DNA from 4 places in the Sphingomonas sp. PvP055 genome. Region 4 is predicted to be linked to each of the others. Evidence: predicted binding sites of a transcription regulator. Region 4 holds the regulator's gene; each other region holds the start of a gene.

Region 1 (5,943 bases), 960 kb from region 4:
ACGTTGCCGAACGTCTCGGTGATGCTGGGGTTGAAGAACACGTCCATCGACGCGACCGCACGGCCGAGATCGTCGCCCGACTGGAAGCCGGCGAATACCGCATCGGGCACTTCCTTGGCGAACCAGTCGCGCGCCGGACCCTCACCGATCACGAGCGTCTTGTGGCGCACCCCGCGGCGGTCGAGCGCGTGCATCGCCTCGGCAAAGACGTCGAGGCCCTTTTCCTTGACGAGACGCCCCAGGAAACCGACCGCGATCTCGTCGTCGGCGATGCCGAGGCTGCGGCGCCACGCGAGATCGCGTCGGGCCGGGGTGAAGCGATCGTGGTTCACCCCGCGGGACCAGCGGCTGACCGAGGTCGGCACGCCCCATTCGCGCAGGATCTCGCCCATCATCTGGCTCGGCGCGAGCACTTCGTCGACGCGCGAGTAGAATTTCGCCTGGATCCGCACCAGCGTCCGGACGAGGAACCCGAGCCCGTAGTAGCTCATGTAGGTCTCGAACCGCGTATGGTAGGAGGCGACGACCGGGATATCGTGCTCCTCGCCATAGCGCACGGCAGCGTGGCCCAGGATGTCGGGGGCGGACACGTGGATCAAATTGGGCGCGAACGCTTCCAGGTCGCTGCGGAGCCGCGCGTTGAATCCGCGCGAGATCTTATACTCTCCGCGTCCCGGAAACTTGAACGACGGGGCGCTGACGAGGTCGCCGGTCGGGGCGAATGCGGGCCGTCGGCTGGTGGGGGCGTAAATGCGCACGCTCGCACCCTTTTCCAGCAGGTGCCCGACCAGCAGGTTGAGCGCCTGGTTCGCACCATCGCGCGTGTAATTGTAGTTGCCGCTGAACAGGGCCACGCGGAGATCGGTTGCGTCCATCGCCGCGGCCATAGCGAAGCCTATGGGGGATGACTATCTCCCACGAAGCCACCCCTTAGCCCGGAGTCCCGCCATGACCGATCTTTCGCGTTTCCCGATCACGCAGCAATGGCCCGCGCAGCATCCCGACCGGCTGCAACTCTATTCGCTGCCGACGCCCAACGGGGTGAAAGTGTCGATCATGCTCGAGGAAACCGGGCTTCCGTACGAACCGCATCTGATCGATTTCGCTAAGGACGATCTAAAGACGCCCGCGTTCGTGTCGCTCAATCCCAATGGCAAGATTCCCGCGATCCTCGATCCGGACGGCCCGGGCGGGGTTCCGCTAGGGTTGTTCGAATCCGGTGCGATTCTGCTGTACCTTGCGGAAAAGACGGGCAAGTTCCTCCCGACCGACCCGGTGGAGCGGTTGCACGCGATCCAGTGGGTGATGTTCCAGATGGGTGGGGTGGGGCCGATGTTCGGGCAGGTCGGCTTCTTCGTGAAGTTCGCTGGCAAGGACTATGAGGACAAAAGGCCGCGCGATCGGTACGTCGCCGAGGCCAAGCGGTTGCTCGGCGTGATGGACGCGCATCTGGCGGGGAAGACGTGGTTTCTGGGCGACGCCTATACGATCGCGGATATCGCGATGATTGGCTGGGTCCGCGGTCTCGTCGACTTTTACGGCGCTGGCGATCTGGTCGGGTTCGAAGCGTTCACCAATGTGCGCGGCTGGCTCGACCGGGCGCTGGCGCGGCCTGCGGTCCAGCGCGGCCTGGAGATCCCTGCGCGCGGTTAGGGCGCGCGCGATTCGAGGATCGCCGCGATCTCCTTTGCGAAACGCTGCATCGTCGCGATGACTTCGGGCCGGTCGACCTTGGCCGGCGCGGGGTCCAGCGCGCAGATCGTCCCGAAGAACTGGCCGTCGGACAAGGTGATCGGCAGCGAGATGTAGCTCTCGAACCCGTAGAGGATCGGGGTGGGGTGCATTTGCCAGTCGCTGTCGTTCGACGCGCTGTCGAACGCGACCGGTCTGCCATGATCGCGAATTTCGTTGCAGATCGTGGTCTTGAGATCGAGTTCGTCGCCCGCGTCGAGGCCGAACTCGACTCGGTCGATGACATGACAAGCGGTCCACGTCTGGTCGGTTACATGCGCGACGGCAGCAAACCCCATGCCGGTGAGTTCGCAGACTTTTGCCAGAATTTCGGCGACATGTGGATTGGCCGCCAAGGCAACACGACAATCGTCAATATTGTGCATCGCTATGGGTCCCCGGCGGCTGCTATACCTGTTCCACCAAACCGGACAAGCGGCGTGCACGGGACGGACCGGTCAGGCAGCCGCGTGGAGCGCCGCGAACGACGTGAACTCCGCACGGAGCGTGACGTCGTCGATCGGCTCGACGAGGCGCTCGACGATCGTGCGCAGATCGTCCGTTTCGAAACTGTCGCCAGGCGTCCGTGCCGGGCGATAGCCCATCGCCCATTCGCCGAACATCCGCGTCTCGATCGTCTTGCGCGACAGTTTGACGACCGCAAAGTGGCGCGGGTCTCGCGCAATCCGATCGAACACGCCAGCGACAGCCGGCTCGGGCCCTTCCAGCGCCTGGAGAAATCGCCGTCCCCCGAACAGGAGGAGGCCGGTAACCCCCGCCGCTGCATTGTTTCGCCGCGACGCGCGCAGAATGCCGTCCAGGGCGGCGGTATCAAAGTCGCTTCGGGCGGTGCTGATGTAAAGGATACGCTGCATGGGGAACTCCGAGGTCTCATCTGAAAATTGCTCGAAAATCCAAATGTTTCGTTAATTTTCCTGTGAATACCTTCCTGATCTGGATCTGGTGCGGACGGAGAAGGGACCGCGTGCAGGCGGGAACCCTGTTCCCTTAACGTTCCGATTGCGCTAAGCCGCGGCCATGGCGAAACCTCAAAAGCGTTACGTGTGCCAGTCCTGCGGTTCGGTCTCGCCGCGCTGGGCGGGGCAGTGCGGTGACTGTTCCGAATGGAACACGATGGTCGAGGATGCGGGGGCGACCGTTACCCCGTTTCAGGCCAAGCATAATCTCATCGGCGGCGGGCGGTCGATCCAGCTCGTCGGGCTGGATGCCGAGATCACGCTGCCCGAACGGATGGCGTCGGGGATCGCCGAGCTCGACCGCGCGCTGGGCGGCGGCTTCGTCGAGGGGTCCGCCACGCTGATCGGCGGCGATCCCGGGATCGGCAAGTCGACGCTGCTGTTGCAGGCCGCGGCGAAGATGGCGATCGCCGGGCTGCCGGTGGCCTATGTGTCCGGCGAGGAAGCCGCGGATCAGGTGCGCTTGCGCGCACGACGGCTGGGGCTTGGTAACGCGCCGGTGATGCTCGCCGCGGCGACGTCTGTGCGCGACATCCTGACGACGCTGTCACAAGCGACGCCGCCGGCCTTGTTGGTGATCGATTCGATCCAGACGATGCATTCCGACCTGATCGAAGGCGCGCCCGGGACGGTCAGCCAGGTTCGGGCGTCGGCGCAGGAACTGATCCGCTTCGCCAAGGAACGCGGCACCGCGGTGGTCCTGGTCGGGCACGTCACCAAGGACGGCAGCATCGCCGGGCCGCGTGTGCTCGAACATATGGTCGACACCGTGCTCAGCTTCGAAGGCGAGCGCAGCCACCAGTATCGCATCCTGCGCGCGATCAAGAACCGCTTCGGCGGCACCGACGAGATCGGTGTGTTCGCGATGGTTGCTGAGGGCCTGACCGAGATTGCCAACCCCTCCGCGCTGTTCCTCACCCAGCGCGAGGAAGGCGTGACGGGCACCACCGTCTTCCCCGCGCTCGAGGGAACCCGCCCGGTCCTGGTCGAGATCCAGGCGCTGGTCGTCCGCCTTGCCAGCGGCGCGACGCCGCGGCGTGCGGTGGTCGGGTGGGACAGCGGTCGGCTCGCGATGGTGCTCGCGGTGCTGGAGGCGCGCTGCGGGCTCAGCTTCTCGGCGTGCGAAGTCTATCTCAACATCGCGGGCGGTTACCGCGTGCAGGATCCGGCGGCGGACCTCGCGGTCGCGGCGGCGCTGGTGTCCGCACTCAGCGAACGCCCGGTCCCGGTCGATGCGGTCGCGTTCGGGGAGATCGCGCTGTCGGGCGAAATCCGGACGGTCGCGCATTCCGCGCTGCGGTTGAAGGAAGCGGGCAAGCTCGGGTTCGAACGCGCACTGTTGCCATCGGCGGTGACCGACGAGAAGAGTTCGCTCAAGCTGACCGGATTTCGCACGCTGGGGGCCTTCGTCGAGCATATGCTCGGGAAGTGACCTGTCGGATCCGGCGCGTTCGGATAGCGCGCCCTCGACTCACCCCATGCGGTGCGGATATGGCGCGATCATGAACCTGACCGCGCTCGACATCGTCGTCCTCATTGCCGTTGGCGGCGCGGCCATGTTGGGCGTGGCGCGGGGGTTCGTTACCGAATTCCTGTCGCTGTTCGCCTGGGTAGCGATCGTCTTCGCGGTCAAGCTGTTCCACATACCCTTGACCCACGCGCTGACCGGCATCGTCGGCACGACCGCGGGGGCCGCGGTCCTGGCGTTCGCGCTGCTCGCGGGGGGAACCTATATCATCGGTCGGATGATCGCGAATGCCGTCGGGGCACGAACCCGCGACTCGATCATCGGGCCGATCGATCGTGCACTCGGGTTCGGCTTTGGCGCGGTGAAGGGGCTGATCCTGGTCAGCCTGGGTTTCCTGCTGGTCGTGCTGGTGACCGACACCATGGGGGGCGGACCGACCCAACGCCCGATCTGGCTGAAATCCGCGCGCGTCTATCCGCTGCTCAACGTGACGAGCGCCGGGATCGCCGATTTCGTCGATCGTCGGCGCAAGGGGCTGCCGCTGTTCGAACCGACATTGGGGCGCACCGAGCCGGCGCGTCGAGTGAAAGATACCAAGCGGGGTGACTGAGGCGCTTGCGCTGCCTACATACGGTGCATGACCGCGCCGCTCTACAATACCGAAATCCTTCGCCTCGCCGCGACGATCCCGCATCACGCCCGCTTGCCCGATCCGATGGGGAGCGCGGAAAAGCGTTCGCCGATCTGTGGCAGCCGGGTGACCGTCGACGTCGCAGTGGATTCTGCGGGGCGGGTTTCCGATCTCGGCATGTTGGTGCGGGCCTGTGCGCTCGGGCAGGCATCGGCGTCGCTGCTCGGTGCGGAGGCGATCGGCAAGTCGGCCGACGAACTGTCTGCGGCGCGCGATGCGGTCGCGGCCTGGTTGGCAGGCGAGGGGCCCGTGCCGGATTGGCCGGGGTTCGAGGTGTTGACCCCCGTTTTGCCGCATAGCGCGCGCCATGCGTCGATCCGCCTCGCGTTCGAGGCGGCCGCCGACGCTGCACACGGCGCGACCGCAAAGACGCCGGCATGAGCGAATCGCTGCTGTTCGACGGTGTCGTCCTTGGCGGTTTCGCTCTCGTTTTCGTTCTCATCTTCCGGCGGCTGGGGCTCGGCGCGACGCTGGGCTATCTGGTCGCCGGCGCGGTTGCCGGGCCGCAGGTGCTCCATCTCGTCGGCAACGCGCAATCCAAGATCGGTGTCGCCGAGCTCGGCATCACACTGCTGCTGTTCATCGTCGGTCTCGAACTCAATCCGTCGCGACTATGGGCGCTAAAGAAGGAAATCTTCGGTCTGGGTGCGCTGCAAGTCGTCGCGTGCGGCCTTGCCGTGACCGCGGTCGTCTGGGTCGCGACGCATTTCTCGGGCGCGGCGGCGCTCGTGCTCGGGCTTCCGCTGGCGTTGTCGTCGACCGCGCAGGTGCTCCCCATGCTGCAATCTGCCGGGCGCATGCGAACCCCGTTCGGCGAACGGGCCTTCTCGATCCTGCTGTTCCAGGATCTGTCGATCGTCCCGCTCATCACGATCGTGACGGTGCTGTCGCGTAACCCCGCCGATGCCAATGGCCCGCCGGGATGGTTGCTGTTCCTGTACACCGTCGGGGCGGTCGCGGGACTGGTGCTGGCGGGGCGGTTCCTGCTGCGTCCGTTCTTCCGCATCATCGGCAATCTCGGCGAGCGCGAGATGTTCGTGTTCGCGGCGTTGTTCACCGTCGTCGCGGCGGCGGCG
Region 2 (5,943 bases), 420 kb from region 4:
GCAACGGCACGAGCAGGAAGCCGAGCGCCACGGCGACGCTCGCCAGGAACCATCCCAGACTCTTCCAAGCCAGCCCAAGCATTACAACGCCCCTTCCGTCCAGGCGGTGGCACCGGTACGTCGTGCCGTCCGCAATGTGGCTGATCGTGCGCGCGGATTGCGCGCGATCTCGTCTTCGCTGGGGCGCACACCGCGCCCGACCTGCTCGAAACTGGGTTGGTGCTTCGCGGCCACCTCGGGCAAATGTCGCGATCCGGAGGGAAGCCCGCCCGACCGCTCCCGCAGGAAGCGCTTGACCATCCGGTCCTCGAGGCTGTGGAACGTCACGACCGCGAGCCGCCCTCCTGGGGCCAGAACGCGCTCTGCAGCGGCAAGGACGTCCGCCAGCTCGCCCAATTCGCGATTGATATGGATGCGGATGGCCTGAAAGGTCCGCGTCGCCGGGTCCTTCTTGTCGTGCGCCTTATAGCCTAGCGCCCGACGAACGATGTGCGCGAGCTCGCTCGTCCGCGTGATCGGACGCGCCGCGACGATCGCACGCGCGACCCGCCGCGAACGAGGCTCGTCGCCATATTGGTAGAGCACGTCGGCAATCGCGGATTCGTCCGCCATGTTGACGAAGTCCGCGGCACTTTCGCCCTCCTGGCTCATCCGCATGTCGAGCGGACCGTCGGACTGGAAGCTGAACCCCCGCTCGGCCTGATCAAGCTGCATCGAGGATACGCCGATATCCAACGTGACGCCCGCCACCGGCACGGCATCCCGCGCGGCGAGCTCGGCTTCCAGCGCGGAGAAGGTCGCAGGCACGAGCATCAACGCGCCATCGGACGTATCGACCAGCGCTGCACCGGCAGCGATCGCGTCCGGGTCACGGTCGAACGCAATGACGCGCGCGCCCTGCGCCAGCATTGCGCGAGTGTAGCCGCCAGCGCCGAAGGTCGCGTCGACATGAGTCTCGCCGGGGGCAATGGCGAGCGCGTCGATCACTTCGTGGAGCAGCACGGGGACGTGCGGGGAAAGGACGGGTGTGTCGCTCACAGCGCGACTCCCTTGGTCTTGCAGTGATAGCGGCACGCCGCCTGCATTACCGGATCGACATCCTCGGCGTCGAGCAAGGTCCTGGGGTCCCATATCTCGATCCAGTCGAGCGTCCCCCAGAAGAACGCATGCTCCCCGATCCCGGCATAGTCGCGCGGGAAGCCGGGCATGATGAAACGCCCCGAACCGTCGAACGGAACCGGCTCGCCGCTCGCGCCGCGCCGCTTGAAATTATAATTGGGCTCGCCGTCCGCGGCGGTATGCGCAGCTTCGCGCGCATCGAGCTGAGCGCGCAGGATCTTCACATAAGCCGGGTCGTAGGCGCGCAGGCACTTGTGCTTGGGATGGACGCCGACGATCACCGTTCCGCCATCCTTGCCATCCGCACGCGGCGCATTCGCCGCCAGCGTCGCCCGAAGAGAAGCAGGAATCGCGACCCGGCCCTTGTCATCGACAAGGCCAAGACCGTCTCCCTGATAATCCCCACGTTCGTCCACGCTTACCCCGCACAAGCGAGCCAGCCTCCCCCGGCCCAGGAAGTGCAAACCTGCACTTCCCAGCGCTGCAAAATGCAGGCGAGTTCGGGATGCCCCTGTTAGACCAGAGGTATCACGGGGAGGGTCGGGGATACAAGGGGAAACCCGGGGATCAGCAGGGTGAGACCGTCAATCTCACGCTTTTCAACGCAAATCTATTTCCCAGAAATCAAGCCGTTCCCGGTGTGTTCGGTGAGCGGATGTGAAAGCGGCGCCGAATCCCCGACAGAATGGGGGCAGCGACATCATTTCCCGGATTTTCCCCGAACATCCCCGTACCGGCGAAGGCGTTTTCCAAGCCAGTCGAGTCATGCGCGATTCGATCACTGCTGCGCGGCGTCCGGCTGCATCATCGCATTGTCGATCGCCGTGGCGTTCTCGACTTCGGCACTGGGAGCGACGCCGAGTTCGGCGAGCGGCTCCTTGTTCACTCCCGACGCTGTGGAACCGGAGGCGCCGGAGACGATATTGGCGACCACGTCCGCACGTGCGCTCCCGATCGCCACAACCTGACGGTCATGGTTGGCGGTCGAGAAGATGGCAGCGGCGAGTCCGATGAACAGCAGAACTGCAGCGAGTCCGATCATCCCGACCCGGAACCGCTGCGTCGTTTGCGCTGCGTCTTGTGCGATGATTTTCATAGGCTGTGGTATAAATGTAACGTCTTTTGACGCCTCTGTCGATGCAAAGCTTAATCGCCCGCCAGCCACGGCGGAACGGCCAGTCCTTTCGCCTCCAACCATTCCCGGTTGTACACAGTCGACAGGTACCGAAAGCCGGTGTCGCACAGGATCGTCACGACGCGCGACCCCGACCCGAGATGGTGCGCAAGTCGCACTGCGCCCGCAACGTTGATCCCGGACGAAAGACCGAGGCACAGCCCCTCTTCGGATAACAGGCGCGTCACCCACTCCATGCCTTCCGCGTCGGAAATCCGGAATTGCGTGTCGATCGGGGCGCCTTCGAGGTTGGCGGTGATTCGCCCCTGTCCGATCCCTTCCGCGACCGAAGACCCCTCCGATTTGAGCTCGCCATTGGCGTAGTATTCGTAAAGCGAGGCCCCGTGCGGATCGGTCAGCGCGATGCAGACATTCTCGTCGTGCGCTTTGAGACCAAGGCCGACCCCTGCGATCGTCCCACCAGTACCTGCAGCGCAGGTAAAGCCGTCGATGCGCCCGTCCATCTGGTTCCAGATTTCCTCGGCGGTCCCGGTGATGTGCGCACGACGGTTGGCGATATTGTCGAACTGGTTCGCCCACACCGCATTGGCGGTTTCCTCAGCAATTCGGCGCGAAGTGTGGACGAAATGGCCGGGATTCGAATAAGGAGCGGCGGGAACCAGCACCAGTTCGGCACCAAGTGCGCGCAGAGTGTCCATCTTTTCGCGGCTCTGCGTCTCAGGCATGACAATGATCGTCTTGTACCCCTTGGCATTGGCGACAAGCGCGAGCCCAATCCCGGTATTGCCAGCGGTACCCTCGACGAAGGTCCCGCCCGGCAGGATCGCCCCGCGGGCCTCCGCATCCTCGACGATCCCGAGCGCCGCCCGGTCCTTGACCGAAGCGCCCGGGTTGGCGAATTCGCACTTCCCATAGATTTCTGCGCCTGCGGCCTCGCTTGGTCCCTTGAGCAGGACAAGCGGCGTATTGCCGATCAGGGCGAGCGTGTTCGCTGTTGTATGCATGAGGGATAGCTATGCGTCCGGGTGCCCAGCCGCAAGCAAGCTTCGCTTTGCAGCGCGCGAACAGCGCTACGTTACGCAGAAAACGCGCTGTTCGGGCTCCTATTGTTCTGGTATCGTTCCGCAACCATGCAAACCCGCTTCGAGTCCCCTGAAACTGCTTTGGCGCTTCCGCGACGCCCGCTGCGCTGGCTGTTTCTCGATCTGAACAGCTACTTCGCCAGCGTAGAGCAGCAGCTCGACGCTGCGCTCCGGGGCAAACCCGTGTTGGTCGCGCCGATCGACAGCGACACGACGGTGGCGATCGCAGCAAGCGTCGAGGCGAAGAAGTTCGGCATCAAGACCGGCACGCCGGTTTGGGAGGCCAAGCGCCTGTGTCGCGACCTCATCATCACGCCCGCGCGGCACGACAAATACGTCGAGTTCCACGACGCGATCGTCGCCGAGATCTGGCGGCATATTCCGGTGACCAAGGTGTGCTCGATCGACGAGGTAGCATGTCGCTTGCTCGACAATGAAAACAGCGTTGCCGCCGCCACCGCGCTAGCGCACCGGATCAAGGCAGGAATCCGCGCAAACATCGGGGACTGCATGACGAGTTCGGTCGGGATAGCGCCCAACCGACTGCTCGCCAAACTCGCGTCCGATCTGCAGAAACCGGACGGCCTCGTCATCCTGCACGCCGAAACCCTGCCGCAGCGGCTGTATGATCTGCAGTTGCGCGACATCAGCGGGATCGGCGCGAAGATGGAACGCCGGCTCGCGCAGGAAGGCATCAACGACATCCGCCAATATTGCGAGCGGCGCCCGCGTGATGCCGGAAATGCATGGGGCGGCACCAACGGCGATCGCTTGTGGTATCTGCTGCACGGGGTCGACCTGCCGGAAAAGGCCACGCAAAGTCGGTCGATCGGGCACAGCCATGTACTCTCCCCCGGGAAACGCAGCGGGGCGCCAGTGCGGCTTACCGCGCGCCGCCTCGCGCTGAAGGCAGCCAGCCGCCTGCGCCGCAAGGCGTATCGGGCGCGTCTGCTGGTACTGCACGCAAGGTTCGAGGACGACAAATCGGCCTGGCGCTGTTCGGCCAAACTGCCCGCGACCCAGGACAGCTTCGTCGTCCTGACCGCCCTGGAAACGCTGTTCCCGCTGCTTGCCGCAGCAGGCAAGGCGCGTCCTGGTGACTTTCAGGTCCGCATGATCGGCGTGACGCTGGCGGAGATCGAACCGGTCGCCGGAGAGCAGCAATCGCTGTTCGGCCTCCTTGATCCGGACGACCCACTTGCCCGCGAAACCCGTACACTTGCGTTGAGCCGTGCAATGGACCGGATCAACGAGAAGTTCGGTCGACACGCAGTGAGCCTAGGCCCCCAGAACGGCGGAAGACTCGATCGAATAGGCACCAAGATCGCCTTCGGACGAATTCCTGACCTCGACGAATTCCATGAGTAATGATGACGCTACCACGAAATATTTGCTGCAGTGCGTCGATCCGATACGCGCCGCCACAGCGGGGTCTTGACGCTACGTACCGCGTGCGCGAAGAAAATCGAATGCTCAACAAACTGCTCCCCGCCGCCGCCGTCGCGCTTCTTGCGCTGTCGGCCTGTGATAACAAGCCAACCGAAGTTACTTCGGTCTCTGCCGACCCGATGGCGGCGGAAATCGCGAACCGTGCGCCGGTCGAACTTCCACCGGCGATCAAGAAAGAAGCTACGTTCCGCTGCGCCGACAATAGCTTGGTGTATGTAACCTTCTTCGAGGGCGACAAGCAGGCGCTCGTTCGCAGCACGCAGACCGGCACCCCGGTAAAGCTGACCGCCGCAAACGCTGGCGATCCGCTTAAGGCCGACGGCTATGAAATGACGGGCACGGTCAAGGCAGTCACGCTGACACAGCCGGGTAAGCCCAAGCAGCTCTGCGACCTCTAACCACCCTTTATTGCGCACATCGTCGGCATCCGGCACGATGCCCGTTCCTGAGCGAAGGGCTTTGCCGGTGTCGACGATCGCGATCTACAGTTTGAAAGGCGGCGTCGGAAAAACCACGCTTGCCGTGAATCTGGCATGGTCAGCAGCAATCCAGTCCCTCCCGCCGCACGCTCTTGTGGGATCTCGACCCGCAGGCGGCGAGCAGCTTCCTGCTGACGCTCAATGCCGATGTGCCCAAGCACCATGGCCAGGCACAGTCGATCTTCGCCAAGGACGTGGCACCCGAAACGGTGATCGAAAAGACAGCAATCCCGCGGCTCGACCTGATCGGCGCGGATTCATCGCTTCGCGGCCTGGATTTGCTTTTCCACGAAATGGACAAGAAGAAGCGGCTCCAGAAGCTCCTCGCCGGCCTGCGTAAAGATTACGATCGCATCCTGCTCGATTGCCCGCCCGGACTGACCGAGACGACCGAACAGGTAATGCGGGCGGCCGACCTCATCGTCGTGCCCGTCATCCCCTCCCCACTGTCGGAGCGCGCACTGGCGGACGTGATTGCCCATCTCGGCGGGCGGACGGATATCATGCCGGTACACTCGATGGTGGACGGTCGCCGCAAGCTCCACGCCGACGCGCTCGCGCGCCATCCTGACTGGCCGGTCATTCCTACTGCGAGCCAGATCGAGCAAGTTACCGCACGCCGTGCGCCGATCGGCAGCTTCGCCCCGCGCTCAACCGGCGCCGCCGCCTTCGGCCGGCT
Region 3 (5,943 bases), 150 kb from region 4:
GCCGTTCGGCGTGGCGCTGATCGGCGCGGACGGGCGCTTCCTCCAGATGAACGACGCGTTTGCGCGTGCCGCCGCGGTCGATTCGCTCAGCCCGCCGTTATATCCGGGGGACTTGCTGGTCCGCGAGGACAAGGGTGTCGTCGCGGATGCGATCCGCCGCTTCGCCGGGGGTGCGACGCACTCGACCGATCTTGCGGTCCGCTTGAAGGATCATCCCGACGAGCCGGTCGCGCTGTCGATCGCAGGGGCGCGCGGACTGGGCGATGCCGCGGTGTTGCTGAGCCTGAAGGACAATAGCGAGGAAACCCGGTTGAAGCGCGAGGTCGCGCAAGCGACCAAGATGCAGGCCGTGGGGCAGCTCGCCGGCGGCGTCGCGCACGACTTCAACAATATCCTGACCGCGATCATCGGGCATTGTGACCTGATGCTGATGCGCCATTCGCCGGGCGACAGTGATTATGACGACATCCAGCAGATCCGCGCCAACTCGAACCGCGCGGCCAGCCTGACGCGCCAGTTGCTCGCCTTCTCGCGCCAGCAGACGCTGCGCCCGCAGGTGCTGCAACTGCCCGACGTCATTTCCGAAGTGTCGAACCTGCTCAAGCGCCTGTTGGGCGAAACCGTGACGCTGACGGTCAAGCACGGGCGCAATCTGAGCCCGGTTCGTGCCGATCCCGGGCAGCTCGAACAGGTCGTGGTCAACCTCGCGGTTAACGCGCGGGATGCGATGATGACGCACGATCCGCGCGGCGCGGGCACCTTGTCGATCCAGACCTATGCGGTCACCGCTGCGGACGTGCGCAAGCTTGGGTCGGACATCCTACCGCCCGCCGACTATTCGGTGCTGGAAATCGGCGATACCGGCGGGGGGATCCCGCCCGAAATCCTGCCCAAGATCTTCGAGCCGTTCTTCACCACCAAGGAAGTCGGCAAGGGTACCGGGCTCGGGCTGTCGACGGTGTACGGCATCGTCAAACAGTCGGGCGGTTATATCTTCGCCGACAATCGCAAGGATGCCGGTCCGATGACTCCCGGCCGGGCCGCGCATGGGGCGATCTTCACGATCTATTTGCCGGTCTATACCGAAGGCGCGCTGAACGAGCCGGTCCCGCAACGCGTCCTCCCGCGCGAGAAGCCGGTCGACCTGTGGGGAACGGGCACGATCCTGCTGGTCGAGGACGAGGACATGGTCCGCGCGGTCGCCGAACGCGCGCTCAGCCGACAGGGCTATACCGTGCTGACCGCCGAGAATGGCGAAGCCGCGCTCGAGCTGCTTGCGGACAATCCGCGCCCTGACCTGTTGATCTCAGATGTGATGATGCCGCTGATGGACGGCCCGACGATGGTCCGGCATGCCCGCGCGCAATATCCCGACCTGCCGATTCTCTTCATGTCGGGCTACGCCGAGGAGACGCTGCGCAAGTCGATTAATTTGGATAACGTTTCGTTTCTCGCAAAACCCTTTTCCGTACAGGAGCTTGCGGAGGCGACGCGCGCGGTGTTAGGAACAAAATGAGATAGCGCGGCTCCTCGCGCTGCACTAGAGGCGATGGGATGAGTTCTCCACAGTCCATTCTCGTCGTCGAGGACGAGCCCCTGATCGCCATGATGATCGAGGATTTCCTCGACGTTCTGGGCAAATCGCTCGCCGGCAGCGCAGACAGTGTCGGATCGGCACTGCAGCTGGTCGACGCGGGCGGGATCGATGCTGCTATCCTCGATGTCAATCTGCGGGGCGGTGAGAAGAGCTTCCCGATCGCCGAAGCGCTGGCGGCGCGCAACATTCCGTTCGTCTTCGCGACCGGCGGATCGCACGACAGCGTCGGCGACGCCTGGGCGGACCGTCCGACACTCTCGAAGCCGTTCACGATGGACGGAGTCGCCAAGGCGCTCGACGCGCTCGCCTGACACCTTCTTAAAACGCGACGTTTGCCGACGGACCTTCGAGCGGTCCGGGCAGCGGCGTATTTTCAGCGTGAAAGCGACAACCAGTCCGCCATAACCGTCGGTGATCGAGCGTCCTTGTGCGCAATGTCAGACCATAACCAGCGCCGATTTGCGTCAATTGGTGTTCGCCCCTTGTTCTATGTGAACAAACATAGTACATAGCCACCATGCATTGAACGCGATGGGCGTTCGGTCTAGCGGGAGGCTCCAATGGCGGTTTCGTTGAAAGTGATCGACAGCAAAATGGCGGCATCCACGGATAAGGCGAGCGCAGAGCGCGCCAAGGCACTCGAAGCTGCGCTGGCGCAGATCGATCGCGCGTTCGGCAAGGGCTCGGCGATGAAGCTCGGGTCGAAGCAGACGATGCAGGTCGAGGTCATCTCGACCGGCTCGCTCGGTCTCGACATCGCGCTTGGCGTGGGCGGATTGCCGCGCGGCCGCGTGATCGAGATCTACGGCCCGGAAAGCTCCGGCAAAACCACGCTCGCGCTCCACGTCATCGCAGAAGCGCAGAAGACGGGCGGCACCGCCGCATTCGTCGATGCCGAGCACGCACTCGATCCCGTCTATGCCAAGAAGCTGGGCGTCAACATCGACGAGCTGATCGTGTCGCAGCCCGATACGGGTGAGCAGGCGCTCGAGATCGTCGACACGCTGGTGCGGTCGAACGCGATCGACGTACTCGTCGTCGACTCGGTTGCGGCCCTGGTGCCGCGCGCCGAGATCGAGGGCGAGATGGGCGACAGCCACGTCGGCTTGCAAGCGCGTCTGATGTCGCAGTCTCTGCGCAAGCTGACCGGTTCGATCAGCCGGTCGCGCTGCATGGTGATCTTCATCAACCAGCTCCGCATGAAAATCGGCGTCATGTATGGCAACCCCGAGACGACGACGGGCGGCAACGCGCTGAAATTCTACGCCTCGGTCCGCCTCGACATCCGTCGCACCGGGCAGATCAAGGATCGCGAGGAGATCATCGGCAACGCCACGCGCGTCAAGGTCGTCAAGAACAAGGTCGCGCCACCGTTCAAGCAGGTCGAATTCGACATCATGTACGGTCAGGGCGTTTCCAAGATCGGGGAAATTCTCGACCTTGGCGTCAAGGCGGGACTGGTCGAGAAATCGGGCGCGTGGTTCTCCTACGACAGCGTCCGCATCGGGCAGGGGCGCGAGAACGCCAAGACCTTCCTGAAGAACAATGTCGAGATGAGCGATCGCCTCGAAAAGGCGATCCGATCGCGGACCGACAAGGTTGCCGAGGAAATGATGGCGGGCCCCGAACCCGAGGACATGGACGGCGACGAAGAGATGTGAGGGTATTCCCCAGTCGTGCGGTGATGGCCGGGGGGCTGGAGCGCGACGTGCGCGTCGCGCTCCCTTTTACGGGACGGCTGATCTTGCCGTCGAACACCTTGGGAAGGCCCGCCTGCAAGGGCGGGCCTTTCATGGTTTTGGGATCAATGGTCCGGCGCGTCCGGTCCCGACCGCAGCGCTCGCCACCAGAATCGCCGACCGACCTGAAATTGCGTACGATCGCCGGACCCTTGTAGTCGTCCGGGGCATTTCACTCGTATCGTGCCGGTTGAAGGCCGACAGGAGAAGCCAATGTCGCTCATCGTCCATCATCTCGAGAATTCCCGTTCGCAGCGCATCCTGTGGCTGCTCGAGGAACTCGGCTTGCCGTATGACATCGTTCGCTACGAGCGGGACAAGACCACGATGCTTGCCCCGCCGGAACTCAAGAAGATCCATCCGCTCGGCAAGTCCCCCGTACTGCAGGATACCGCCGCTGGTCAGGTGGTGATCGAGACGGGGGCAATCGTCGATTACATCGTCGAGCTGGCGGACGGAAGAATGGGGCCGCCCGCGCACCGCGACGCGACGCTGCGGTATCGGCAATATCTGCACTATGCCGAGGGATCGATGATGCCGCCGCTGCTGTTGCTGCTGGTGATGAACCGGATCCCGGTGGTTGGAAAAACGGCGGCAAAGCGCGTCCAGCCGATGATCGACGTTCACCTCGATTATGTCGAGAGCGAGCTTGCCAGCCGCCCGTGGTTCACCGGGGACTCGTTCACCGCGGCCGACGTCATGATGAGCTTCCCGCTCGAAGCGGCGCGCAGCCGCGCGGGGCTGGACGAGTCGCGCCCGGCGACGATAGCATGGCTCGATCGCATTCACGCACGGCCAGCCTATCAGGCGGCGCTCGCCAAGGGCGGGCCCTACGCCTACGCCTGAAAGCATCCGCCTTCCCCGCGCAATCGCGGGGAAGGCGGAATACGTCAGCGGATCGGCGAGTTCGGGTCGAGCCGCATGTCGAGATACTTGTCCACCGACCCCATCAGCTGCGGCATTTCATGTTCGAAGAAATGGTTGGCCTTGGGAATCGTGTCGTGGTGGATCGTGATGTGCTTCTGCGTCCGCAGCTTGTCGACCAGCTTCTGGGTCGCCGCCGGAGTCGCCACTTCATCCGCTTCGCCCTGGATGATGATTCCGCTCGCCGGGCAGGGGGCCAGGAAGGTGAAATCGTACATGTTCGCGGGCGGCGCAACCGAGATGAAACCGCGGATTTCAGGACGGCGCATCAGCAGCTGCATTCCGATCCAGGCGCCGAAGCTGACCCCGGCGATCCAGGTCGTTTGCGCCTCGGGGTGAAAGCTCTGGACCCAGTCCAGCGCGCTCGCCGCATCGGACAATTCGCCGACGCCGTTGTCGAACGTGCCCTGGCTCTTGCCGACGCCGCGGAAATTGAAGCGCAGGGTCGCGAAGCCGCGGCGCTGGAAGGTCTTGTAGAGCTCCATCACGATGTGGTTGTTCATCGTGCCACCCGCCTGCGGATGGGGGTGAAGGATCATCGCAACGGGCGCGCGGGGGCGCGATGCGGGAGCGAAACGGCCTTCGAGACGACCGTCTGGGCCGGGAAAAATGACTTCTGGCATCGGACCTGCTGACAAGGAAGAGCGGGGAAGCGCGCCCCGATGGGCCGCGCGAAGAGTTGTGCGCTATACAATGATGGCGCACGTCTGCGCAATGATTGCAGCGAGTCCCGAATCCCGATGCCAATGATGCCCGATCGCCTCTATCTCGACCATGCCGCGACGACCCCGATTCTCGCGGTGGCGCGCGACGCGATGGCGCACGCGATGGAGGCCTGGGCCAACCCGTCGTCGCCACATGCCGAGGGCCGCGCGGCGCGCGCCATGCTCGAACAGGCCCGCCGCGACGTCGCGAAAGCCTATCGCTGGGACGGCGAGCTGCTGTTCACCAGCGGCGCGAGCGAAGCCTTGGCAATCGCGCTCCACCGCGCGACGGTGCCGCGACGGCTGATGTCTTCGGTCGAGCATGACGCCGTGATTCGTGCGGCACCGGGTGCAAAGGTCGTCGCGGTCGACTCGCTGGGACGGATCGATCTGGCGGCGCTTGCGGCGGCGCTGGATGGCGACCCCGCACTGGTCTGTGTTCAATACGCCAATAGCGAGACCGGCGTCCGACAGCCGCTCGGCGCGATCGCGGAGATCGTCCGGCGGGCAGGGGGCCTGCTGCTGGTCGATGCCGCGCAAATGCCGCCCGGGGCGGATCCGGACGGGATCGCGCAGGCGAATTTCGTCGCGCTGTCCGCGCATAAGCGCGGTGGTCCGCCGGGGATCGGAGCGTTGCTCGTGCGCGATCTCGCAAGCCTTGCGCCGACCGGCGGACAGGAACGCGGGTATCGCGGCGGGACCGAGAACGTACCCGCGGCCGTCGGCTATGCCGCCGCGCTGGCGGAACCTGAAGACCTTGCGGCGATGGCGGCGTTGCGGGTCCGGCTCGACGATGCGATCACACGATCGGGTGGCGAGGTCGTCGCGATCGGCGCTGACCGGCATCCCGCGATCGGATCGTACCGGATGCCGGGGCTGGCCGCCGCGACGCAGTTGATCCGGTTCGACATGGCGGGCATCGCGGTGTCCGCCGGAAGCGCATGTTCCTCGGGCAGCATGAAACCGAGCCACGTGCTGG
Region 4 (5,943 bases):
TCGAGGCGGAACGCGACCAACTTCCGTTGTGGCTGCCCGTGATGCTCGGCGCTGGGATCGCCTTATGGTTCATCCTCCCGGACGCCGCGAGCTGGCGGATCGCGATCCTCGGCGCGTCGGGTGTCGCGCTGGGCGGCGCGACGATCGGGCGCCACGGGCGTGCCGCGCGCAGCATCGCGGTGGCCGCAGCGACGCTCGCGCTCGGGATCGGCCTGATCTGGTGGCGGTCGGACCACGTCGCCCATGTCGTCCTGACGCGCCCGACGATCGCGACCTTCACCGCACGGGTCGAACGGATCGAGCCGCTCCCGGCGCGCGACCTCGTGCGGCTTCGGCTGGCGCCGATCGCCGTCCTCCCGCGCCCCGAGGCAGGCACGCGCCCGGTGCCGCGCTTGCCGCGCCATTTGCGGGTCAATCTCGCGACGATCGACGTTCCCGCCGGGTTGACCTCGGGCGCGGTGCTGCGGCTCTCCGCGCGCTTGCTGCCGCCGCCCGAGCCCGCCGTGCCGGGTGCGTATGATTATGCGCGGAGCGCCTGGTTCGACGGGATCGGCGCAACCGGCCGCGGCTTCGCTCCGGTGACGATCGTCACGCCGGGGCGGCCGTCGGTGCTGCCCGGACTACGCGCGCGTCTCTCGCAGCACATCCAGACGCAGGCGGACGGTGGCGGCGCGGGCGGGATCGCCGCCGCGCTCGCCACCGGGGATCAGGGATCGATACCGGTCGCGGATACCGAGGCGATGCGGCGGTCGGGCCTGGCGCATCTGCTTTCGGTGAGTGGGTTGCACATCTCGGCGGCGGTGGCGGCGACGATGATCCTCGTCACGCACGTGCTGGCGGTGTTCCCGTGGTTGGCGCTGCGATACCGATTGCCCTTCGTCGCGGGCGCGGCGGGGGCGTTGGTCGCGGTCGGCTATACGCTGCTGACGGGGGCGGAGGTGCCGACGATCCGCTCGTGCGTCGCGGCGTTGTGCGTCCTGCTCGCACTCGCGCTGGGGCGGGAGGCGTTGACCTTGCGGCTGGTCGCAGCGGGCGCGCTGGTGGTGTTGCTGCTCTATCCGGAGTCGCTGGCCGGGCCGAGTTTCCAGCTTTCCTTCGCAGCGGTGGCCGCGATCATCGCGTGGAACGATCATCCGGGGATCCGCGGCTTCGCCGCGCCGCGGGAAGAGCCTCGGCTGAAACGCTTGGGGCGAAGTCTGGGATCGTTGCTGATGACGGGTCTGGTGGTCGAGGCGGCGTTGCTGCCGATCTCGCTCTATCATTTCCAGAAGGCGGGGGTGTACGGCGCGGTCGCCAACATCTGTGCGATCCCGCTGACGACGTTCGTCATCATGCCACTCGAGGCGGCGGCGTTGCTGTTCGATACCGCGGGCCTCGGGGAACCCTTTTGGTGGGTCACGCGCCAAGCGATCGAGCTGCTGTTGTGGATCGCGCGGACGACCGCGGCGATCCCGGGGTCGGTCGCACCGCTACCGGCGATGCCCGGCGCTGCCTATGCCGCGATGGCGATCGGCGGGATCTGGGTTACGCTATGGCGGACGCGGTGGCGTGCCCTTGGGGTCGTCCCGTTCGCGATCGGTGCGACCTGGGCGATTGCGACACCCGCCCCCGACGTGCTGGTCACCGGTGATGGGCGTCATGTCGCGATCCGCACGGCGCAGGGCGACGTCGCGCTGCTGCGCGATCGGACCGGGGATTATACCGCGGACATGCTGGCGCAGGGCGGCGGCGTGGCGGGGCTACCGGTCTTGTGGTCGGACCAGCGCGATGCGCGCTGCAGCCGCGATCTGTGCCTGGCGGAACGCGCTACGGGTAATCGCCGCTGGACCGTGCTGGCCACCCGCAGCGCCTATACTGTCCCGATCGATGCGCTGCTCCACGCCTGTGCAACCGCGGATATTGCGATCAGCGACCGCAGGCTTCCGCGCGGCTGTCACCCCCGGTGGTTGCGGCTCGATCGCGCTACGCTGGCGCGGACGGGGGGCGTGACGATCACCTTTTCCGCGCCGTCCTTCTGGCCGACCGGGAAGGGACCCGGTTCGCCAACCATCAAGATGGTACGCCATCCGGAAGACGCGCACCCGTGGATCCTGCCGCCCGAGCGGCCCCGATCCTATCCTGCCCGCCGCCACGGCTTCCGCTGGCGGCATGCCATGCCGGGTCAGTCGTACCGGCGCAGCAATCCGGCAAGCTTGCCCTGAACACGGACCTGCGCAGGTGTGTAGCGCTGCGGATCGTAGGCCCGGTTCGCCGGATCGAGCCGCACCATCGCGCCTTCGCGGCGGAAGAACTTGAGCGTCGCTTCGCTGTCGTCGATCAGCGCCACGACGATCTCGCCGTCGCGCGCGATGTCCTGGCGCTTGATCAGCGCATAATCGCCATCGAGAATCCCGGCCTCGACCATCGAATCCCCTGCGACTTCCAGCGCATAATGTTCGCCGCCGCCGAGCAGGGCCGCCGGCACCGACAACATCGACGCACCCTCGAACGCCTCGATCGGCATACCGGCCGCGATCCGGCCGTGGAGCGGGATCTCGATCACGTCGTTGGCGGGGGCGGGCAGGACGCGGACGTTGGCGGGCGCTGCTTCGGGCGTGGCGCGAACCGGGGTCTTCGTGCCGCGTTCGGGCATCTTGAGCACTTCGAGCGCGCGCGCCCGATTGGGGAGGCGGCGGATGAACGCGCGTTCTTCCAGCGCGCTGATCAAGCGGTGGACCCCCGACTTGGATTTCAGGTCGAGCGCTTCCTTCATTTCCTCGAACGAGGGCGAGACTCCCGTCTCCTCCAGCCGGTCGTTGATGAAGCAGATCAACTCATGCTGTTTGCGTGTAAGCATTCCGGGCCCTTTCGTCGGAACAGACGACGAACCTATACGGAACATAAAGTCAGGCGTCAAGCGATCGGCAGGATTTCCACCGAGTCGCCCACCGCAGCGGCCGGCGCGAAGGGCGCGCGCACGATCATGCAATCCGCCCCGGCAAGCGTCTTGAGCAGCGACGAGTCCTGCCGCTCGGCGACATAGACGCGTCCATCGCGCGTAACCGCGCGCATGTAATCCTGCCGCCGATCGTTTTCGCGCACGGGGGCGCCGAGAATGGCGGGGTAGAAAACGGGGTGCGGATCGCGCGCACCCGCCATCGCGGCGATCAGCGGTTTCAGGAAGATCGTTGCGGTGACGAAGGCCGACACCGGGTTACCCGGAAGACCGAGGACCAGCATGTCGCCGATCTTCCCCGCGAGCATCGGCTTGCCCGGGCGCAGCGCGATCCGCCAGAAGTCGATCGCGCCACCCGCCGCTGCCAGCGCCGGACGGATCAGGTCGTGATCCCCGACCGATGCGCCGCCGGTGGTCACCAGGATATCGGCTTCGACCGTCCGGAACGCATCGGTGATCGTGTCGAGCCGATCGGGGAGGATCCCAAGATCGATGATCTCCACGGGAAGGTCGGCCAGCATTGCCGCCAGCATCACCCCGTTCGATTCCGGCAAGGTCCGGTCGCTCAAGGGCGCGCCGGGCAGGGTGAGTTCATCCCCGCTCGCCACGATCGCGACGCGCACCCGGCGCGCGACCGTCAGGCTGCCGTGCCCGCCGCTTGCCGCGAGCGCGATCCGTGCTGGTGTCAGCCGGTCGCCCATCGCGATCAGCGTATCGTTATGGGTGAAATCGATCCCGGCGCGCCGGATATTGCCACCACGCACCGGCCCGTCGCCCGACCGTCGAACGATATCGCCATCGCGGGCGGCTTCCTCCTGGACGAGCACCGCGTCGGCGCCTGGCGGGAGCGCCGCACCGGTGAAGATGCGCACGGTTTCACCCGCGCCGAGGGTGCCGTCGAACGGGTTGCCCGCCGCACTTTCGCCGATCAGCCGCAAGGGGCCGCCCAGATCATCGAAGCGAACGGCGTAGCCGTCCATCGCCGACAGGTCGCGCGCGGGTTGCGTCCGATTGGCGGCGACGTCGCTGGTTGCCCATCGCCCCGCGGCGGCGCGCAACGGCACGGTTTCCGTCGCAATGACAGGCGCGAGCGCAAGGAGCCGGGACAGCGCGTCGGCAACGGCAAGCAGGGCGGGGGGCTGAGTCATTAGGCGTTCCCTAACGTCTTGAACCAGTGTCCGTCGACCCCCGACGATCGGCGATAAGTGATGCAGACCGGCCACAGTCCGTCAGCGACTTTAACGATGCGGGTGCAGCGTCCAACTTTGTCATAATTCAGCAACAATCGCTGTCTAGCGCCCCGGTCACGGAAGCCTCCACACAGCAAAACCCAAGCGCGCGCGACACCGATGGTGCGGGCGACGGCGTCGGGCGGCGGCTTGCCGAGTTCGATCAAAGGGGAAATTCGTGACCAAGACCGTCGTCAAATCGCTGTTGCTCGCCGGGGCCGCCGGCTCCGCTTTGTTCGCCACGGGCACGGCACTGGCGCAGACCGCGAGCGATCCCGCCGCGGCCGCCACGGCGACGGTCGGTGCGTCGGCCAGCCAGGACGGGCTGGGCGACATCGTCGTGACCGCCGAGCGCCGCACCGAAAACCTGCAGAAGGTGCCGATCTCGGTCGGTGTCGTCGGCGGTGACGATTTGCGCGCGTTCCAGAGCGGCGGCGGCGACGTGCTCGAACTCGCCAACCGCGTTCCCGGCCTGTACGCCGAGACGACCACCGGGCGCATCTTCCCGCGCTTCTACATCCGTGGTCTGGGCAACATCGATTTCTATCTCGGCGCGTCGCAGCCGGTGTCGATCATCCAGGACGACGTCGTGCTCGAGCATGTCGTTCTCAAGTCTAACCCGGTGTTCGACGTCCGCCAGGTTGAAGTGTTGCGCGGCCCGCAGGGCACGCTGTTCGGTCGCAACACCACCGCGGGCATCATCAAGTTCGACACCAACCGCCCGACCAACGACTTCCACGGTCGCGCATCGGCCTCCTACGGCAGCTACAATACCGCGACGCTCGATGCAGGGATCGGCGGGCCGATCGTCAAGGACGTGCTGTCGTTCCGCGTGTCGGGGCTGGTCCAGCACCGCGATAACTGGGTCGACAATACCTACACCGGCGTCAGCGCGGACGGCACCGTCGGCGGCAAGGACAAGCTCGGCGGGTTCGATGAGCGCGACGTCCGCGTCCAGTTGATGCTGACCCCCCCCGACACCGGCTTCACCGGCCTGTTGTCGGCACATGCACGCGATTATAGCGGCACCTCGACGATCTTCCATCGCGGCGCGCTCAAGCGCGGGTCGAACGACGTCAGCGCAGAGCCGCGCGCATCGGTCGCGCTCGACGAAGCGGCGAACAACCCGCAGGCGTACAAGACCTATGGCGGCTCGCTGAACCTCAAGAACGACTTCGGCGGGGTCGTGCTGACCTCGATCAGCGCGTGGGAGACGACCTCGGGCTACAGCCGCGGCGACACCGACGGCGGGGCCGCGACCAACTTCACCGGCCCCCGCTTCTACGGCGAGAGCCAGGGCCGGATCCGCGATCTCGACCAGCTGACGCAGGAAGTCCGGTTGTCTGACGACGGCACCGGGCGATTCAAGTGGCAGATCGGCGGGATGTACTTCGAGTCGCGCGACGTGACCGAATTCGCACAGCGCGGCGTGTTCCTGACGCAGCCTGATCTCAACGGCACCCGCCCCAACCCCAACAACCGCGTGCTGCTGCGCGACATCAACACCTCCTATGCCGGCTTCGGGCAGGTCAGCTACGAGATCGTGCCGAAGCTGACGCTGACCGGCGGCGTGCGCGTCACCAACGACACCAAGTCGACCCGGTTGCTCGTAGCCAACGCCAATGCGGCGGGCGTGTCGAGCTACACCGGGCGTCGCTACGTCCGCCTGTCGGACACGCAGCCGAGTTGGGACGCGAGCGCACTGTACCAGTTCGACCGCAACGTCAGCGTCTATGCCCGCGTCGCGCGCGGCTTCCGCGGGCCGACGATCCAGGGCCG

The links. The regulator LexA, encoded in region 4, represses DNA repair genes until DNA is damaged. The targets are predictions, from matches to a motif close to GTTCCNCNCTTGTTCT.
Region 1: radA (DNA repair protein RadA) is a predicted target of LexA. The motif match lies at 2,734-2,749, and genes of this name have one in related genera.
Region 2: ABIC16_RS06855 (Y-family DNA polymerase) is a predicted target of LexA. The motif match lies at 3,352-3,367, and genes of this name have one in related genera.
Region 3: recA (recombinase RecA) is a predicted target of LexA. The motif match lies at 2,071-2,086, and genes of this name have one in related genera.

The regions. Positions count from the first base shown of each region.
Region 1 covers NZ_JBEPNS010000001.1:2,798,202-2,804,144, reverse strand. Annotated here, with positions in the region: gene ABIC16_RS13240 (glycosyltransferase family 4 protein) at 1-875, opposite strand, end outside; gene ABIC16_RS13235 (glutathione binding-like protein) at 949-1,653, shown strand; gene ABIC16_RS13230 (GAF domain-containing protein) at 1,650-2,087, opposite strand; gene ABIC16_RS13225 (BLUF domain-containing protein) at 2,190-2,606, opposite strand; gene radA (DNA repair protein RadA) at 2,770-4,140, shown strand; gene ABIC16_RS13215 (CvpA family protein) at 4,211-4,786, shown strand; gene ABIC16_RS13210 (iron-sulfur cluster assembly scaffold protein) at 4,814-5,248, shown strand; gene ABIC16_RS13205 (cation:proton antiporter domain-containing protein) at 5,245-5,943, shown strand, end outside.
Region 2 covers NZ_JBEPNS010000001.1:1,415,886-1,421,828, reverse strand. Annotated here, with positions in the region: gene ABIC16_RS06880 (hypothetical protein) at 1-82, opposite strand, end outside; gene rsmH (16S rRNA (cytosine(1402)-N(4))-methyltransferase RsmH) at 82-1,038, opposite strand; gene ABIC16_RS06870 (division/cell wall cluster transcriptional repressor MraZ) at 1,035-1,535, opposite strand; gene ABIC16_RS06865 (hypothetical protein) at 1,898-2,215, opposite strand; gene ABIC16_RS06860 (cysteine synthase A) at 2,266-3,258, opposite strand; gene ABIC16_RS06855 (Y-family DNA polymerase) at 3,385-4,704, shown strand; gene ABIC16_RS06850 (hypothetical protein) at 4,704-5,183, shown strand; partial or broken gene ABIC16_RS06845 (ParA family protein) at 5,221-5,943, shown strand, end outside.
Region 3 covers NZ_JBEPNS010000001.1:1,684,936-1,690,878, forward strand. Annotated here, with positions in the region: gene ABIC16_RS08145 (response regulator) at 1-1,516, shown strand, start outside; gene ABIC16_RS08150 (response regulator) at 1,555-1,908, shown strand; gene recA (recombinase RecA) at 2,158-3,258, shown strand; gene ABIC16_RS08160 (glutathione S-transferase family protein) at 3,550-4,182, shown strand; gene ABIC16_RS08165 (alpha/beta hydrolase) at 4,227-4,883, opposite strand; gene ABIC16_RS08170 (cysteine desulfurase family protein) at 5,010-5,943, shown strand, end outside.
Region 4 covers NZ_JBEPNS010000001.1:1,837,708-1,843,650, forward strand. Annotated here, with positions in the region: gene ABIC16_RS08885 (ComEC/Rec2 family competence protein) at 42-2,201, shown strand; gene lexA (transcriptional repressor LexA) at 2,162-2,836, opposite strand; gene ABIC16_RS08895 (molybdopterin molybdotransferase MoeA) at 2,893-4,083, opposite strand; gene ABIC16_RS08900 (TonB-dependent receptor) at 4,343-5,943, shown strand, end outside.